DNA from 4 places in the Anaerobacillus sp. genome. Region 1 is predicted to be linked to each of the others. Evidence: riboswitches for the same ligand, from Rfam matches in the RefSeq annotation. Region 1 holds a riboswitch; each other region holds the start of a gene.
The links. A riboswitch is a leader RNA that binds a small molecule or an ion and turns the genes downstream of it on or off. The one in region 1 is predicted to bind lysine.
Positions count from the first base shown of each region.

Region 1 (5,034 bases):
GGTATATCGATACCAAGCTTTGCCGATTGAACTTCAACTGCATCAATCGTTGCATCAATGTAATGGGAAACTGGGAGGGGTGTATCACCCTCGATATAACGTATTCCGAAACCACCACCAAGGTTTAATACTTGTGGTACATAGTCTAGCTTCGACTTCCACTCTGCCAAATATGAGAACACTTTTTCAACAGCCATAATAAAACCAGTAGTTTCAAAAATTTGTGAACCGATGTGACAATGGAAGCCTAACATTTCAAATGCTTCATCGTCTCTAACTTTGATGATCGCTTCTTCAGCTTGACCACTAATTAAATCGAAGCCAAATTTAGAATCTTCCTGACCTGTTGAAATATATTCATGAGTATGCGCTTCTACTCCTGGTGTAATTCGTAAAAGTACCGTAATTTTTTTCTGATGTTTTTGAGCTGCTTCTTTTAGTAGAGCTATTTCAAAAAAATTGTCGACAACAAAACAGCCAATCCCTGCCTCTACTGCCAAATCGATTTCTAAAGCACTTTTATTGTTTCCATGAAAATGAATTTTCTCTGCTGGAAAACCCGCAACTAGCGCTGTATGGAGTTCGCCACCAGATACAACATCTAAACTTAAATCTAGTTCTTTAGCTAATTGAGCCATCGCCACACAACTAAATGCTTTACTTGCATATGCCACTTGAGCTTTGATGCCGCGCTTCTTAAAAGCTTGAACAAAGTCGCTAGCGCGTTCCCTGATTAACGCCACATCATAAACATATAGAGGTGTTGAATATCGTTCACTCAGATCAACGGAGTCAACACCTCCAATTTCTAAATGTCCTAAATCATTAATTCTACTCGTCCCATGTGTGTACATTCACTTTGCTCCTCCCGTAATGTGAATGTTGAATTCAAAAGTATACATAGACAATACCTGTTTACTGTATATAAAATTCAATATTCAAAATAATAATTTCTAAACAAAAAGGCGGTAATGCAAGTTACATTATCCGCCATAAAAGCTTTCGTAACCTCATATATAAAGATAGTCCTCCACTGCAAATTGCAGTGACAGTCCGTTATTTGTTCAATAACGACCCAGCAAAGAATGAAAGGGAAATCTATTTCTTCACTTCGGCAAATCGACCTTTCAAGCTGCTTCAACGCTTCCCTAGCTCCACAGTTTACTCATTCTTTTTGCGCCTCTACCTCATTTAAAATGAGGATTTTATATTTAGTCTAACTCCCAAACCATTTGAGTGAGGGAAAATGATTACGTAAAACTTTATCACAAAAATCTTTTTATCGCAATATGTTAATTTGCGGATTGCTTTGTAGTGTTTTGTGGATTTACTATTTTAGGTCGCTTCTTTTTAATTGGTACTGATAACCTAAACAGTATGTCCAAAAATGCTTTTGGATAAAAAGGTAAAAACGGCCATAGATAGGGTGTATTCATCGGTCTGATACTAACCATGAATAAAATTAATAGCGTAACACCAATCATGAAACCTGGTACCTTAAAAATAAATACTGCAAACAATAGGGCTAAACGTGAAAGTTTTAAAGCAATTCCTAATTCATAACTAGGTGTAGCAAAAGTTCCGATAGCTCCTAAGGCGACATACAAAATAACCTCAGGGATAAATAAACCAACATTTATCGCTATTTCTCCAATCAGTAATGCCGCGACTAACCCAAGCGCTGTAGCTAATGGTGAAGGCGTATGAATAGCTGCCATCCTAAGCAATTCAATACCTACTTCGGCAATAACGATTTGAGCAAATACCGGGACATTGGTCGTTTCGTTTGGACCTATAAATTCAAGTACCTCTGGCAACAAATTAGGTTGCATGACCATTAAAAGCCATAATGGTAAAATGAATAAGGCGAAGATCATCCCCGAAAAACGGACCCATCTTAAAAATGTCCCTACTAAAGGCGCTTGCCTAAATTCTTCTGCATGTTGGACATGATGAAAAAAAGTCGTTGGTAAAATAATAACACTTGGAGATGTATCTACGTATACAACGACATGTCCCTCTAGTAAGTGGGTTGCTGTTACGTCAGGGCGTTCTGTGTAACGGACAAGCGGAAACGGATTTAAGCCTTGTTTAACAATATATTCTTCTACTACTTTATCAGCCATTGAAATTCCGTCAATATTTATTCCTTCAAGCTCTTTTTTCACAGTCTCAATGTACTCAGGATCGGCAATATCTTTTATGTAGGCAATACATATATCCGTTTTTGATCGAACACCTACTTGAACAATTTCGTGCCTTAAGCGTTCATCTCTAATTCTTCTTCTTGTTAGGGCTGTGTTTACGATTAAGTTTTCCGTAAAGCCATCTCTAGCACCTCTAACAACTCTCTCTGTATCAGGTTCGTCAGGTCCTCTTCCAGGATAACTTCTTACATCAACTAGTATTGCTTCTGTCTCATCTTCAATTAAAATAACGATAAGACCTGCAAGTAATTGATCAACCGCTTCATTCAATAGCTTGACACGTTCAACTTGTACATGCGTTAAGCGGTTTTCAATTTGTTCCTTTATTCTAACTTGTTTCTTTTCCGTCGCATCCAAAAACATTAATTCTTTTAGCACTTCGATAATAAACGCACTATCACAAAGGCCATTTAGAAAATAAATTTGTAGTTCCTTATCTAAAATCGAAAGTTTTCTAACACCGATATCGAAGGTTGTACCGATCCCTAACGTTTCTTTTAAATAATTCTCATTTTCAACCATTCTTCTTGAAACACTTTGTTTTATATTTTCAATACTGTTTTTTTCAACAATCTCGTTAGTCACAGTTGTTGCTCCTTTCTAGAATAAGTTCTACAGCTTTTCTTGTAATCGGAGCCCCCCTCCCAACATCATCTTTCCCTGCCATTTTACCGATATCACCAATCCCAATAATAAAAGGTATCGCTAAATCGTTTAAATTGTATACTGTATCTCCATTAATTCTTCCCAATTCTATATCTGGAAGGCCGAATTTATCCACACCATATTCCGTCAAATTACCATTCCGGTCAATACTTACATCGACTCTTGTCCACTCACTATCATGAGTTTTTGAAGCCACTGCAATTGCGCCAATAATTTCCAAATCGTTATGCGTTGCTACATAACGCATTGCTTCCTCGCCTGGCCCCTCTTCTGTATAGCCACAATCATCAAACATGACTAAGACTGGATCATGAGGAGTTTTTTTGATTAGATTTACTAAATCCTCACCAGATAATTTGCTCGGATTCCCCCAGGAACTTGTGATACACCGTCCGCCAATTTGTTTTGCAACAATCTCAACAGCCCTTCTGGCGGAGTCATCACCATCAGTTATTAAAATGACCCTTTTTTTGTTATTTCCCATGGTTTCATCCTTTCGGTTTAAAAAATATAGCTACTAAAAAGCCAAATAATATTGCTGATGAAATACCAGCTGATGTCACTTCAAAAATTCCCATACCGATCCCTAAGAACCCAGACTTTTCTGCTTCCGCCATAGCTCCATGGACAAGAGAGTGACCAAAGCTAGTAATTGGAACAATGGCTCCTGCACCAGCAAAATCAATAAGCCGATCATAAAGGTGGAAACCGTCTAAAAGTGCGCCAATGACAACTAATGAACTCATGACGTGAGCGGGGGAAAACTTAAAAAAGTCCAACATTAACTGACCTATTACACAAATTAGTCCACCAACAGTAAAAGCAACAACATATTCCACCACGCTCCCCCCCTATTTTTTCTACTTTCAACTAAGATTTCAGTATTATTTAAACTAGTTTGCGTATTCGAATGAAACACCATGGGCAATGCAAGGGATTGATTCTTTTTGTTGTACCATTAATGGATTTAATAAGGCACCTGTTGCAACAATTAACACACGTTTTAGGTTCCCTCGCTTTATCTCATTAAATAAATGACTAAACGTGACAACAGCAGAACATGCACAGCCACTTCCACCAGAAAATACCTTTTGGTCCTGACTATAGATTAAAATTCCACAATCTTGATGAACTTTTGCTATATCAAAACCTTGATCTAACAACAAAGTTTTCAGTATTGGTGAACCTACCCTCGATAAATCTCCAGTTACAATTGCATCATAATCTTCAGGAATTCGGTTTAAATCAGTTAAATGAGTTTTAATCGTATCAGCAGCTGCTGGTGCCATTGCTGCCCCCATATTAAATGGGCTTGTTATGCCAAAATCAATTACTTTTCCTACTGTTGCCGTTTCTATCCTTATATTGGATTTTTTTTTACTTATATATGCAGCTCCAGACCCTGTTACTGTATACATAGCTGTTTCTGGCTTCTGTCCACCAAACTCTGTAGGATATCGAAACTGTCGTTCAGCAGTGGCAAAATGACTACTAACTGCAGCAACAACATGGTTAGCAAAGTTGCCGTCTATTAATACTGAAGCAAGTAAAACAGCTTCCATCGAAGTTGAACAAGCATTAAATAAACCAAAAAAGGGAATCTCTTTTTCTCTCGCTACATAACTTGCAGTTATATTTTGATTTAATAAGTCTCCGCCTAGGAAGAAGTCGATTTCTTCATTTTTTTTATTTGCTTTTTGAAGACAGAGGTCGATTGCTTCTGACATTAGTTTCCTTTCAGCTAATTCCCAGGTTGCTTCACCACAATACAATTCATCATAGGCTTTGTCATATGAACCTTGAAGTGGTCCATCCCCCTCTTTTGGACCAACTACCGTTGCAGTACTTTCAATAAAAATGTCACTTTTAAACGTTAGTGTTTGCTTACCCATTACGTACCTCAACTCCAATCAAGAAATTAGCGTTTGTACGAGTAGACGAATCATGCTGACGATATAAGCTGAAACGACTCCAAAAACAATTACTGCCCCTGCAATTTTAAACATATTTCCTGCTATCCCTAAGACAACACCCTCACTTTTATGTTCTAGAGCACTACTAGTGATTGCATTCGAAAACCCTGTTACAGTAGCGATAGAACCCGCTCCTGCAAATTGACCGATACGATCATAACAGCCAAAAGCTGTTAAAATTGCAGCAA
Region 1 covers NZ_JBKBWN010000022.1:32,413-37,446, reverse strand. Annotated here, with positions in the region: gene lysA (diaminopimelate decarboxylase) at 1-854, opposite strand, end outside; lysine riboswitch at 1,016-1,193, opposite strand; gene ACK4M9_RS20300 (spore germination protein) at 1,293-2,729, opposite strand; gene spoVAEA (stage V sporulation protein SpoVABEA) at 2,785-3,357, opposite strand; gene spoVAE (stage V sporulation protein AE) at 3,362-3,712, opposite strand; gene spoVAD (stage V sporulation protein AD) at 3,767-4,765, opposite strand; gene spoVAC (stage V sporulation protein AC) at 4,784-5,034, opposite strand, start outside.

Region 2 (5,034 bases), on a different contig from region 1:
AACAACGATAATTAAAAACATGACTACAAGCGTAGGAATAAAAATTCGGTTTGCTACTTCAATTCCCTTTTTAACTCCTTTAAATAGTACACCCAATGTGACAACCCAAACTAAAACTAGTGGGATGAAAACAGATGGAACAAGACTTCCTATTTGACCTGGAGCATCAGCAAGATTTAAGTAATCTCCAAATAAAAATGCCTTTGTTTCCGTTCCCCATTTTTGACCAACAGCAAAATACGTGTAGGCCATTGCCCAAGCGATAATAACGGCGTAGTAGGTGGAAATGACGAAAGCAATCGCTACTTGCCACCAACCAATCCATTCTGATTTCTTATTCATGCGGGCATACGATAGTGGTGCTGAACCACGATACTTGTGACCCATAGTAAATTCCATAATGAGGAGCGGAATACCAGCAGTTAAAAGTGCAAATAAGTACGGAATAAAAAATGCCCCTCCACCATTATCGTAAGCTACATATGGGAAACGCCAAATGTTCCCTAACCCTACTGCGGATCCAACAGCTGCTAAAATAAAACCAGCCCTTGTCCCCCATTGTTCACGACCTTCCATAAATAATCCACCTTTCTTTTTTAAAATATTGTAAAGATAATTAAGTATATTCTGATAATTACAACTTTATTAATGTAACTTAGAATAAATGAATAACATTATATTAGTATTAATATTCAGACTATTCAATTTTCATTTTAGTACTATCTATACGTTTTGTCAAAGATTATTTTTTCAAAATATTATATATTTTTTTAAAAAATACAGCTGCACTTTCGTGCTTTATCGCATAAAATCGCTATAGCAGAAAAGAAATAATGCTACCAATAATGTTCTGGAAAATTATAGAATAGCCATTTTCCCACAACAAAAAAATCGCATCAATTTCTGTTTAGAAATCGATGCGATTTTTGTTGTGGAATTGCACGTAGGAAGTAATTCCTTTCCTCTAAAGGACTTCGGTCTCTAGATTTATGCTCCTTTTAATGCAGGAACTATTTTTTTCAGGACGAAAACCACTCCAACAAATGCTGCAGCTGCAGCTAAGAAACCGATGATTGCACTTCCTGTTAAACCAAGAACAAGATAACCAACAATGGAAACCCCAGCAATCATTAATGCATATGGTAACTGTGTCATCACATGGTCAATATGATGGCTTCCGGCCCCTGTTGACGATAGGATCGTCGTATCTGAAATTGGTGAACAGTGATCACCAAAGATTGAACCTGCTAAAACAGCTGCTAAAATTGGTAGCATTAATGAAATATCAGTTGCTGCTGCAATGTCACCAGCAATCGGTAATATAATTCCAAATGTTCCCCAGCTTGTTCCTGTTGAAAATGCCATAAAACCAGCAATAATAAATAAGATAACTGGTAAATAGGCTACGCTCATGTTCAGCTTTTTAACAACTTCCTCTGCTAAATAAATACCTGTACCCAGGTCATTAATGATCGTAATAATTGTCCAAGCAAAAATAAGAATGTAAATGGCAGGGAGCATGGATTTAATACCAGCCCATAATCCTAAACCTATATCATTTAATCCAAGCTTTCTTGAGAAGCTCAGTACTAAGGTTACAGCTAAACTTACTAAGCCACCGTAAAGTAGAGCAGCAGCGACATGTGTATTTTCAAAAATCGCTAAAATGGTTGCATCACCATCGGTACCTTGAATACCTGTTGTAATCATAAAGAACACTGTTGCCACGATTAATGTAACGATTGGCCAAATTAAATCGCCAACTTTTCCAACGACAGTAGAAACATCACCTTGATCCCCTGGAACTGGTCCTTTCTTCTTGTCGACAACTTCTCCTGTTTCAATCGCGCGTTGTTCATGAACACGCATTTGGCCTAAATCAAGCTTAAAGTAGACAACTGCTACAACCATTAAAATCGCAAAGATTGCATAAAAGTTCATTGGAGCAATGAGTACGAATGCTTGTAACGCTTCCCACTGCGTAACACTGTGTGTTACTAAAATTCCCCCAATAATCGTAATAATGTAAGCACCCCAGCTCGAGACCGGTGCAATGACACACATTGGAGCTGCTGTTGAGTCCACTAAATACGCCAATTTCGCTCTCGAAACACGGTGGCGATCTGTCAACGGGCGACCGACATTACCAACTGTTAAACTATTGAAATAGTCATCAATAAAAATAATAATCCCAAGTAGAACTGTAACAAGTTGCGCGCCAACTCTTGTTTTAACACGGCTCATTGCCCACTCACCAAAGGCACGACTTCCGCCTGTTACGGCAATTAAAGCAGCAATCATTCCAAGCAGTAATAAGAAGAAGATGATGTATAATTCCCAAGAATTAATCGCCCCTTCATCAATAAAAATCGCAAATACGATCGCAGCAATTTGTTTTACACTGTTGATCAAAACATTGTCTGTTAAACTAATAAAATTCTCGCCACTATTAAAATTAAGCATTAATGCGCCCACAACAATCCCGGCTCCGAGTGATAGTAACACTCTCCGTGTTACTATAACCATCAACAAAGCTAAAACCGGTGGAATTAAACTATAAATTGTTTCTACCATCTTTCTTCCTCCATAAATCAATATTGTAGTAGCTAGTTTTCTAGCCCTAGAAAAAACATAAAGCAACCTTGAATCCCATTCAAGAATGTCGATGTTAGAAGACTTCTTTTGCTGCTCATTCACGATTTTCTGTTCTCAATCCTGAATGAAAATATGGCTAACTTCTTTCACATCGCCGTCATCCACTGCTTGTATAAGAGGGGAACGATAGAACTTAGCCGATGCTTTCAACACAAAAAGGCAGCAATAGAGAAACCTATTGCTACCTTTATACGTAAACAATAATCCCTCACAAAAGTTTAGTAGTCCTCCACAATCAATTTTGGGAAAAAGATTGTGACAGTTCTACACTTATTAAGTGTAGACCCAGCAACAATTATTTCGACGATAATAGTCACTTCGGCAAAAATTCCTTTCAGGTAGCCTTCACAGTTGTCATTCTCTAGCTACTTACTCTTAAGTTTTGCGCCTCTACCTCACCTATAGATGAGGTATTACTTATATTTAGTTGGTTTTAACTTAGTTATTATAACAATCGTACGACAAGTTTTGCAACTGTTAATTATTGTTTATCGCATCGTTTAAGTCTTGTTGATTAATAATTGCTGGCATTGGCATGCTTCCACTACCTTCGCCACCGGCGTGAAAAAATTGTGGTACATCTCCTTGAATATAGATCATTCCAACTGGAATTAACGTTTGCACTTCTTTCGTTTCTGTAGCAAATGGTATGACAATCTTTACGTCTACCGTTATTTCAATCGACAAGCTAATCCACGCATTGTTAATACCAACAGAACTTGCCTCTTGTTTAATCTGTGATTTTACGTCACCAATAGCCGTTAATCTTACAGGTACCTTTGGACCTAGATGAGCAAGTAACGAATTTTGTGTTGCTTGGCCTAGTGGAATCATATGTATAATTCCGTGTTGATGATAGGAGTCTTGATCAACTTCTATCCCGTCAGGAATGGCTAAATCTCCGACTTCCCCTTTTGCAACCTTATTCAAATATTTTTGTACGTTCAAGGTAGTTTCTTGTAATACTCGACCCAAGATTAAAGGATTAAAGTTAGCGGATATGATCCTCCCATTATTGTCCTTTTGGAGATCAATCAAATTATTCATATCAGAGTTTTCAAGGATTTTTTTACTTACAGCCTCATTTATTGCAAGAGTCGCAATTCGCTGCGTTTCAGTGTTTGCAATTGAAATTAACGTTGGTCGGATCCCTTTCTCGACAATGACAAATCCTTGTGCGGTCATTATACAAAAAATTAGAAATGAAATTAATAGTACATATCGAAATGGAAGCGGACCTTTTTGTGGTCTGTATTTTCTTCGCTTTAACATATAAAAATCCCCCTTCACATACTTCATATGTATGCAAAGGAGGACTGGTTCTTAACTAAAATAATGAAATTTAAATTGGAGATGACATATCTCGATATTATTTTTTATCATAAACTCGAAACTCATAACGATATTTATTCTTTTCATCAGGATCGTGTTTTTCGCTCGAGACAAGAAGCCACTGATCATTTAGCTCTCGAAAGAACGTATCACCGGTAAAGCTTTGATCAATAAATGTAAGATAGACTCGGCTTGCATGTGGGAGAAATTGTTCATAAATTTGGGCACCACCGATAATAAACAGATCTTCTTGTTGACTATATTGTAGTGCTTCCTCTAGGGAATGAATGACTTGGCAACCTTCCGCTTGGAACTCTTGATCTCTTGTTAAAATAATATTTGTTCGATTGGGGAGTGGGCGTCCAATTGACTCAAATGTCTTTCTTCCCATGACAACAGCATGACCTGTTGTGGTTTTTTTAAAATAAGCTAAGTCCGCTGGTAAATGCCAAGGCATTTGATTATTTAAGCCGATCACCCGATTTTCGCCTGTAGCGACAATTAAAGAAATCATACGGAAACTTCTCCTTTAATATGTGGATGAGCGTCGTAACCAACTAATTCAAAATCGTCGTAAGTGAACTCAAACACTGATTTCACATTAGGATTTAGCTTCATTTTCGGCAAAGCTTTCGGCTCACGGGTCAGCTGTAGTTTAACTTGTTCTAAGTGGTTTGAGTAGATATGAACATCGCCAAATGAATGGATGAATTCCCCAGGCTCTAAATCACAAACTTGAGCAATCATCAACGTCAACAAAGCATACGAGGCGATATTAAAAGGGACACCTAAAAAGACGTCGGCACTTCTTTGGTACAACTGACACGAGAGTTTTCCTTCGTTCACGTAAAACTGGAACATACAATGACAAGGTGCTAACGCCATATCTTCAATTTCAGCGACATTCCAAGCATTGACGATTAGTCGTCTAGAGTCAGGATTACGTTTAATCTCTTCAATCACATTCGAAATTTGATCAACAGTTTTGCCATTAGCACCTGTCCATGAGCGCCATTGCTTCCCATAAACCGGTCCTAAATCGCCATT
Region 2 covers NZ_JBKBWN010000009.1:34,167-39,200, forward strand. Annotated here, with positions in the region: gene ACK4M9_RS13725 (sodium-dependent transporter) at 1-576, opposite strand, end outside; gene ACK4M9_RS13730 (Na+/H+ antiporter NhaC family protein) at 988-2,574, opposite strand; lysine riboswitch at 2,870-3,056, opposite strand; gene yunB (sporulation protein YunB) at 3,133-3,927, opposite strand; gene folA (type 3 dihydrofolate reductase) at 4,025-4,501, opposite strand; gene ACK4M9_RS13745 (thymidylate synthase) at 4,498-5,034, opposite strand, start outside.
Region 2: another riboswitch for lysine. It lies ahead of ACK4M9_RS13730 (Na+/H+ antiporter NhaC family protein); the one in region 1 lies ahead of lysA (diaminopimelate decarboxylase).

Region 3 (5,034 bases), on a different contig from region 1:
TTTAAGCTGTGGCTGTACAAATGATTCTCATGAATTTTCGTCGTTGCTAACAGATTTAAGGCAACTGGTGTTTCTGTTAAGCATGATAAAATATCTCTAAATATTTTTTGGAAACTGCGAATGGCTCTTTGTGATTTCATCATCCCGCGAAGGTTTGTTGTCTTTAAATCTGCAATGGTATCTAAGCTTTCGGTTATGACATTGACGGCTTCGTTTCGAAGCTCATCTGGAATTGATTCGACGATATCAATACCTTCGGATGCTTCATCCTCAATGTGAATTGTAAAAATATTATACTTTTTTAGTCCTGTTATAAGGCTACTCGTTAGTTCGGTTCCTTCAGCTAACAATACTTTTCCTTTACAATTAAAGATGGTCTTTCCTAGCTTTAAACCTGGCTGGCAGCGATCTATCGTAATTAAACGCATGCTAATTTTTCCCCTTTTTGCGTTTTTTTCTGATTATTTCTATATGTCAAAGTTCGACACCTTTTATTATAACTCCTTCAAAATAAAAATAAAAAAATGCACAATTTGGCAAACTTCGACAAGTTTGAAAGAATCGTTGCTCGTAAACCCAAGTCTAGTCCTATCAGCTTAAGTCTTTATAAAATTTTAGGAGCGTTTTAGCAAAATAAATTACGACATTCTACTTCGAATTTTGGCGATTAGGTTGCAATTCTGGTGGGAATTTGGTATCTTTGATCAAAGTTCATATTTCTTAACTTCAATTTATTGAAGTGATAGAGGCGCATTGACCATTAGTACAAATTTTGAGGAGAATGAGCTCCGTTGAAAGTTTGGAAAGGGGGATTTGCCGAAGTAATTAGTACTCATGAAACTAGTTACTGGGTCTGTGATTGAATAAACGCAGGACTGTCGTATAGTTTTTTAACTATATGGAGGGCTATCTTACGCTGGAATAACCGTGAATGTTTATTATCCTAGCAACAACGATTCCCTTCGTTGTTGCTTTTTGTTTTATCGCCAATGATAATTTGGTGATAATAGTAGAAAAACTCAGCTTACTTTTTCTACTTTCATCGCGGTTGATCATGTGATTTAGCTCTATTCAAGAACTTATGTCACCTGTAGGCTTACCTGAAAACTCCTTCTGTACTCTTCGAACATTGGAAAATTCTAGCGCGACTGGTGGCTACAAAACTTACTGAATAGAGGTGTGTTTTATGAATTTTGGACATTTATTAACGGCAATGGTTACCCCATTTGACCAAGAAGGAAAAATTGATTTTGAAGCAACAAGAGTATTAGTTAACTATTTAATTGACAACGGGACAGATGGGATTGTAGTTGCAGGGACTACTGGAGAATCTCCTACCCTATCGATTGAAGAAAAAGCAGAACTGTTTGCTTTCGTTGTAGAGGTTGTCTCTGGGCGCGCTACAGTTATTGCTGGTACCGGAACAAATTGTACAGCAACGTCCATTCATTTAACAGAAATTGCGAGTAAAGCTGGTGTTGACGGGATTATGCTCGTAGCACCATATTACAATAAACCTAATCAAGAAGGGCTCTACTTACATTTTAAAACAATTGCAGCGTCTACTCACCTACCTGTTATGCTATACAATATTCCAGGTCGAAGTGGCGTTAATATCAAAGTGGAAACAATTGTTCGGTTGTCGCAAATTGAGAATATTGTCGCTGTCAAAGAAGCAAGTGGTGATTTAGAAGCAATGGCTACTATCATTCAAAATACACCAGATGATTTCTACTTATATAGCGGTGACGATGGTCTTACGCTACCAGTGCTAGCAATAGGCGGTCATGGTGTTGTCTCGGTATCTGCACATATCATCGGAAATGAGATGAAGCAAATGATCACAGCGTTCCAAAACGGCGATTCGCAAAAAGCGGCATCATTGCACAGAGAGTTACTACCAATTATTAAAACGATGTTCATTGCACCTAATCCTGCTCCTGTAAAAGCAGCCCTAGAAATGTTCGGCCAAAATGTTGGTTCCGTTCGGTTACCATTAGTTCCACTTTCAGAATCTGAATTAGAAACTGTTCATGGTGCCGTTAAGTCAAAATTACTAACTACAGTACTATAAATAAAAGTTGTGAAAAAAGGCACGTAGAGAGCTTCCCATCAGGAGAAATGCTTTCTATGTGCCTTTTACTGTTCCTCGACGTTCGCGAAGGTAACGTGAGAAGGTCACGTGGAAGGGTTTTATATGCCTTTTCGAAAATGTCGTTGTCCAAAGTGCACACTTCTTAGTTGTTACCATAAAAAAAGCTGACCCAAAGCTAAGTAACAGTCACTTATGCAAAATATGTAGCGTTTAACTTAAAAACAATACATATTTTGCCCTCACGAGGTGAACTGTCACTTATGGGACAACCTTCATAATCTGTCATTACTCTTCAACTGGACTAAATTCATGAACCCAAACTCTCATAGTAGGAAGCCAAGGCATTCCTTTATGTAAAGATAAGATGGAGATTTTATACTCTTCTAATGTTGCGTACCCTTCATCATTTGCCATTTCATCGGTTAGATCGCCTAGCGTTTGACGATATACATGGTCGACTTTGAATGACTTTCCGTTTAGCACCATGATTTCGCCTGGATCTGCGTATCTGCCATTTCGTCTTACTGCTGTTTTCTGACCTGCAATGATCTTTTCAATATCACTAGCTCCTGTTACTAACCTATCTATTTCACATGTTTTTGGTGGTAACTTTTCAATTTCTGACATAATTGTCGTCCCTCACTTTTTAACTTTTTGTCTATTATAACATTAAGAATATAACAATGTTAGAAAATGCATTTCTCATTTATGGTTGCCATTAAAAATTCGACATGTTCTCCAATACCATTGAGTGTCACCGTTCACATCCTCTACGCCTTTTTTCACAATAAAAAATAGAGGCTGTCTCGCAAGTTTCAAAGCACCTCGAACTCGTTTTATATATAGAAGTCGTTTTTAGTGAAAACTCTATATATTTCGTGAGGTGATTGATACTTGGGACAACCACTATCTTCCAGTTTTTTTATTTTACGTACATTGGAATGACTCAATATTCCTTAAGTCAGTACCGAAGTATACCCACATCCATCCATTCCAACGGAAGCCTGAGATAGATCTTCTACCAATAAATGTAGGATAGAACCAAAATTGTTGTCTGTTTGTTAACCATACATAGGTAAATCGATATAAACAACCTCTAATCGCTCCTGGATCTACCGCGAAAACGCCAATTTGTTGTGTTTGTGTCGGTACAAAAGCAGGTGGTGGTGTCGTTGGTGGTCCAAATTGCTGACCAGGTCCTGGGGCTGGCGGTCCCGGAGGTCTAGGTGGTTGGCCTGGTACACCAGGTGGCGGTCCCGGAGGTCCTGGTGGTCTAGGTGGTTGGCCCGGCACTCCTGGTGGAGGCCCTGGAGGTCCAAATTGGCCACCGAAAAATGGGAACCAAGAACCGCCAAATAATCTTTCGTCTTGGGCAGTTTCATCATAATAATGAGGATATTCATATCCTCCGTCTCCATGAGGAGGATAGCTGTAAAACTGATTATCAAAATTACTTGGGTACATATAGTGCACTCCTTTTCATCTAGGTTTACATCATCATATGCACCTATAACCGGGCAAACATCTTGTACAGGACAAAAGGGCTTTTGACTAGAAAAAATTTAAAAAATGGGTATGAGTCTAACATGTTTGTCTTTGAGGAATTAATAACAAAAAGGGTTATCAATAAAATGCGCAGTAGATGAACCATTAAAGTAAACTAAGCTATAATATTACCCCACTCCTTTTTTAAAAGTTTTATTAGATTTTAATTTCTTCATTTTCATCATTCGACCGTTAGTTCTGCAACTGAATATAGGACTGCTCTTCCAGCCATCTTTACTCGTGTATCTTCATGTTTACAATAAAGCGTGCCACCTCTACTTGATAATTGTCTAGCTACCATTTCTTCTTTTTCTAGTCTATTTGCCCAAAGTGGAATTAGGCTACAATGCAAGGAACCTGTTACTGGATCTTCGTTTACCTTTAACTTAGGGAAAAACGCTCTGGAAACAAAATCGAATTCACTGCCCTTGGCTGTAACGCAAACACCCAATCCTTCTTGTAATTTTTCTAATTGGGCAAAGTCAGGACTTACGTTTCTTACATCGTCCTCGGACTCTAGTACAAAAACAAGGTCTCTATTTAGGTACGTTTCTTTTGGAACTATCCCTAAAGCGCTAATCATTTGATCAGTAACAGAAATTTCTTCTGAAGGAACAGAAGGGAAATCAAGTTCATATAAATCATCTTGTTTGTTTACAGTTAACTCTCCACTAATTGTATTAAACTTAACGGTATCCAATTGCTTTTCATAGTAATTTAAAATAATAAATCCGGTTGCTAACGTGGCATGCCCACAAAGGTTAATCTCTCCTCCAGGTGTAAACCATCTAAGTCGGTAATGTCCTACTTCTTTTACTGCAAAAGCTGTTTCCGATAGGTTATTTTCAATGGCTATATTTTGCATGAGTTCATCTGAAATCCAATCATTCATGATACATACTCCTGCTGGATTTCCCTCAAAAACCTTTTCTGCAAAAGCATCAACTACAAAATATTTCATATCATTTTCCTCCATTGTTATAATGTGTTTTATAATTTATTAGTAGTTTATATATTGCTTGTGTTTGTAACTAAGGGGCTTTAAAAAAGTCACTGAAAAAATGAAGACTCTTGTTGCACAGTATCTAGTCTAAAAAGAAAGACGATTACTAGAATTGGGATCGCAGTTCCTCTTCTATTGCTGCTTCCGTTAGTTCAAGAAGGCTTCTTTAAATCTTTTTTAACTTCAATGGATATTGAACCTTTTTGAGATACCTCACTGTCACTACTAATAAAAATATATACTTCAAACCCATTCGGTAGTTCGATTTCAAATCCTTTTGAATTCTTTTTTTCTACAAACTTATAATTCTGAACTTCTCCATTAATTTTCATTGCAATGACTTCATTTTGATAAAACTCTAAAAAATAATCCTGGTTTACATAAGTTAAAA
Region 3 covers NZ_JBKBWN010000002.1:280,105-285,138, reverse strand. Annotated here, with positions in the region: gene ACK4M9_RS03490 (HD-GYP domain-containing protein) at 1-428, opposite strand, end outside; lysine riboswitch at 736-917, shown strand; gene dapA (4-hydroxy-tetrahydrodipicolinate synthase) at 1,187-2,074, shown strand; gene ACK4M9_RS03480 (ASCH domain-containing protein) at 2,381-2,722, opposite strand; gene ACK4M9_RS03475 (hypothetical protein) at 3,023-3,559, opposite strand; gene ACK4M9_RS03470 (PhzF family phenazine biosynthesis protein) at 3,822-4,601, opposite strand; gene ACK4M9_RS03465 (hypothetical protein) at 4,796-5,034, opposite strand, start outside.
Region 3: another riboswitch for lysine. It lies ahead of dapA (4-hydroxy-tetrahydrodipicolinate synthase); the one in region 1 lies ahead of lysA (diaminopimelate decarboxylase).

Region 4 (5,034 bases), on a different contig from region 1:
TCAGTTCTATCGATGAGATTATTTCTTTTTTTAGTCGAGCTGGGTGGGGTGATCTTACATTAGTAAAGGAAAAAAAATCTGAACTTATTTTTGAACTCACTTCTCATTTATTTATCGATAAAAAAACGGCGATATGCCCACTAGAAGCTGGATTTTTAGCAGAACAAATCCAAGTTATTAAAGGCTTTATAGCTGAGACGAATGAAGAACTTAGAAGTGGAACACCTAAAAAAGTTATCTTCCATGTAAAATGGGATATTCATGATAGAACGGTATAAAGGAAAGAGGCTGTCCGATAGGTATTGCATCTCGAAGTCATATAGAAGTGTACGTTTTGTACATTATCTATTTATAGTAGCCTTGGTGACTGATACTTCTCTTTGGGACAGCCCTTTCTTTTGGTTACTAGAGACTAACTGATTTTTTTAATTTAAACAGGTACATTAATTTTATCTAATTCAAATTCTTCATGGAGTGTCTCAACAGCTTTCACCATTTCACTTTGATCAATTACTGTCGACACTTTAATTTCTGATGTACTTACCATTTTCACTAAAATCCCTTGATTAGAAAGTGCCTTAAACATTTGTCCTGCAACTCCTGGATTGGAAATCATTCCTGAACCAACGATAGATACTTTTGCTAATCCTGTGTCGTGAAGGATTTCTTGGAATTGAAGGTTTTGACGATTTTGTTCGAGAACTTCCAATGTTTCTGTTAACTTTTCAGAAAGAATTGAAAAGGAAATGTTTGTATTCTCACTATCAATAACATTTTGAATAATAATGTCAACATTAATGTTATTTGTTGCTAATGTCGTAAATAGATTTGAGAGTCCACAAATATCATTTGGCATGCCACAAACCGATATTTTTGTCACATTACTTTCGAATGCTAAACCTCTAACAACTAAATTTTCTTCCATTGATACTTCCTCCTCAATCATCGTTCCTTCTTCTTCTACCATGCTTGAACGAACCGTTAATTTCACATGGTAATTTTTTGCGAATTCTACAGCACGAGGATGTAACACTCCTGCACCTAGGTTTGCCAATTCTAGCATTTCATCATAGGAGATCGAGCTTAATTTTCGTGCTGTTTTCACGACTCTAGGATCTGTTGTAAACACCCCCGTCACATCTGTAAATATGTCACAGCGATTAGCATTTAGTCCCGCAGCAAGAGCAACTGCTGTTGTATCCGAGCCACCTCGTCCTAACGTCGTAATCTCGCCATTTTCAGTAACACCTTGAAATCCAGCAACGATAACAATTTTTCCTTCTGCCAAGTGATTACTAATCATTTCTTTTTCAAATTTACGGATACGAGCATTACTATGACAAGCCTCTGTTTGGATGCCAGCTTGCCAACCTGCTAATGAAATTGCTTTGTAGCCCTTCGCCTGTAATGCCATCGTTAAAAGGGAGATCGTTACTTGTTCTCCGGTACTAAGAAGCATATCCATTTCTCGCTTACTCGGATTTTCAGTAATGTCCTTCGCTAATGAGACTAAATCATCTGTTGACTTTCCCATCGCTGACACAACAACGACTACTTGGTCACCGCCTTTAACAGTTTCAATTACTCTGTTAGCTACATGCTTAATTCGATCTACATTTCCAACTGACGTTCCACCAAATTTTTGTACGACTAAACCCATGTGAGTAACATCCTTTCATTTTCCTAAATTCTATCCCAGCCGTTTCTCATAGAAAAGCTAAGAGCTTAGACAATCACTAAAATAAACATTTCCACTGCTGAAATACTTTATAATTTTCCTAAAAAATAAAAAAGCATCAGCAAGGAAAACCCTCACTGATGCTTTAACTAATGTCAAAACAAATAGAAACTAAATAAATGTTCCTGTACGCGTGAGATAGTTCTCCACACAATCTTAGGAGGGATTGTGTGACAGCTCTACATTTCTTAAATGCAGGTCCAGCATAAAAAGTAGTGAGTTACTTTTTAAACTTCGGCAAATTCCCCTTTTTGCTATCTTCACTGGACCTCATCGTCCTCCGATAACATACTATTGGTTTTTGCTCCTCTACCACCACTTCAACTTTTTGAAGTATTGGATATTTAATTAAGTTAGAGTTTACCAGAAAAAGTTTAGGATGACAACAACTTTTCAGCGTTAACGCAAACCTTAGAATTTCATCTAATGTCTCAAAGGACACAGCTTAACTTTCTTGCAATTTCTCTAGCAGCGCTTTTGCTATTTTCTCAGGGATCCCGATCGATCTGAACTCTTCTAAATCTGCTTCTTTCATTTTCTTAACAGAGCCAAAGTGCTTCAATAAGACACGCTTTCGCTTTTCACCTACTCCTTCAATTTCATCAAGAACAGATGCAAATAAACTTTTACTACGAATTTGGCGATGAAAGGTAATGGCAAAACGATGGACCTCATCTTGAATTCTTTGAAGCATGTAAAATTCTTGACTATCCCTTTTTAAAGGAACGACTTCTGGTGGTTCGCCCATCATTAATTGCGATGTACGGTGTTTATCGTCTTTTGCCAAGCCACAGACTGGGATTGATAAACCTAGTTCATCCTCTAGGACACTTTGAGCAGCTGAAATTTGTCCCTTTCCACCATCAATGACAATCAAATCAGGTAATGGTTGCTTTTCTTTTAATAGCCTTAAATAACGCCTTCTAACAACTTCTCGCATTGATTCATAGTCATCAGGACCTTGGACAGTTTTTACTTTATATTTACGGTAACCTTTTCGATTTGGTTTTCCATCGACAAATGAAACCATCGCAGAAACGGGATCAACCCCTTGAATGTTTGAGTTATCGAACGCTTCAATCACATGAGGTGTCCTAATATTCAAGGCAATACCTAGGTTTTCAATAGCTCTAACTGTTTTTGCTTCATCCCGTTCTATTAATAAAAATTTATCTTTTAAGGCCGCTTCAGCATTTTTATTAGCAAGCTCAACTAACTCTTTTTTTGAGCCTTTTTGGGGATGAACTGTGCGTACTTGTATAAATTCACTAGCAAGGTCTTTATCTATCGAGCTTGGAAGAAAGATTTCTTTCGGTTTTAAGTGCTCTTTTTGACTATAGAATTGACCTAAAAATGTTAGAAATTCTTCATCAGCTTCTTGATAAACTGGGAAGAGCGAAACATCACGTTCAATTAACCTTCCTTGTCGAACAAAGAATACTTGAACACACATCCAGCCTTTATTAAAGGCAAAACCAAACACATCACGATCAACATCATCGGCAATTGTCATTTTTTGTTTTTCCATTACAGCCTCAATGTGTTGAATTTGATCACGGTACTCTTTTGCTCTTTCAAACTCTAATGCTTCGGCAGCCCTTTCCATTTTTAACATGAGGTCCTTCTTTATCTCCTTATGACCGCCATTTAAAAAGCGAGTGATTTCCTCAACCATTTGACGGTTTGTTTCTTCACTAACCTCTTGTATACATGGTCCTAAACATTGATTTATATGATAGTAAAGGCAGACACGGTCTGGTAATGTAGAACACTTCCTTAAAGGATACAATCGATCAAGTAATTTTTTCGTCTCACTGGCAGCTGCTGCATTTGGATACGGACCAAAATATTTACCTTTATCTTTTTTTACAATTCTTGTTGTTATCAATCTTGGTTGTTCTTCAAAAGTAACCTTTAAAAAAGGATAGCTTTTGTCGTCCTTTAACATAACATTATATTTTGGATCATATTTTTTGATTAAGTTAAACTCTAAAATTAATGCTTCAAGATTGGAGGACGTGATAATATATTCAAAATCCTCGATTTCACTCACTAATAATTGCGTTTTGCCATCATGAGTACCAGTAAAATAGGAGCGAACTCTATTTTTTAGTACTTTGGCCTTCCCTACATAAATGATCGTCCCTTGACGGTCCTTCATTAAATAACAACCAGGCTGATCTGGCAATATTGCCAATTTTTCCTTAAGCTTCTCCATCACTGATCACCACACTTTATTCGATGATTTCTGTATTAACGATACTATAGCACAATGGCTACGTAATGTAGAATGTAAAATATAGAAAAGTAAGAGGTTCTGACAAACTTAATAAAAATAGCCAACTTCCCTGAGGAAATTGGCTTTTTTTATTTAATGAATTTCATAATTCTATTTTACCGCCATTTAGATACTATATGTAGTTGCGTAAAACCACTCGCAAATACATATAGTTTGATATGGCTCATTTTTGGTAATTATGAAATTCACTCTATTAAATATGTTTATTTAAAAGCTCTGCTAAAGCTTCTTTCGGTTGGAAGCCAACTACTTGGTCTACAACTTCACCGTCTTTTACTACTAATAATGTAGGAATACTCATTACCCCGAATTTACCAGCAGTTTCTTGGTTCTCATCTACATCAATTTTAACAATTTTTGCTTTTCCAGCTAGTTCTGCATCAAGTTCTTCAAGGACAGGTGCAATCATCTTACAAGGTCCGCACCATGGTGCCCAAAAATCTACTAATACGACACCTTCACTTGTTTCACTAGTAAAAGTTTGATCAGTTACATTTACAATTGCCATTGTTAAATCCTCCCTATAATCCATCATTTTACCTCATAGCGTATTATACATGATTTCAATGTGGCTCGCTACAAAATTGCTTTCACTATGCAATTTCCCCTTTTCATTCGCTTTCTATCCAGTTTTTTGAACTAATTGAAAAAATCTTAGCCAAACGATTTAAGTATGAATGAAAGAAGCGAGCCATTAAGCTGACTCGCTTGGTTTCTGGTTATGAACTTACTACTTCCTTTTTAAATTCTTCAATTAATAATGGTAATACTTCAAATAGATCCCCAACAATTCCATAGTCAGCAATGCTAAAAATAGTTGCTTCAGGATCTTTATTTACAGCAACGATACATTTTGAATTTGACATACCGGCTACATGTTGAATAGCTCCGGAAATACCAAGTGCAATATAAAGATCAGGTGTCACTACCTTACCCGTTTGGCCGATCTGCAAGGCATAGTCGCAATATTCAGCATCACAAGCTCCACGGGAAGCAC
Region 4 covers NZ_JBKBWN010000008.1:14,711-19,744, reverse strand. Annotated here, with positions in the region: gene ACK4M9_RS12480 (YslB family protein) at 1-278, shown strand, start outside; gene ACK4M9_RS12475 (aspartate kinase) at 431-1,660, opposite strand; lysine riboswitch at 1,870-2,058, opposite strand; gene uvrC (excinuclease ABC subunit UvrC) at 2,184-3,959, opposite strand; gene trxA (thioredoxin) at 4,231-4,545, opposite strand; gene ACK4M9_RS12460 (electron transfer flavoprotein subunit alpha/FixB family protein) at 4,757-5,034, opposite strand, start outside.
Region 4: another riboswitch for lysine. It lies ahead of ACK4M9_RS12475 (aspartate kinase); the one in region 1 lies ahead of lysA (diaminopimelate decarboxylase).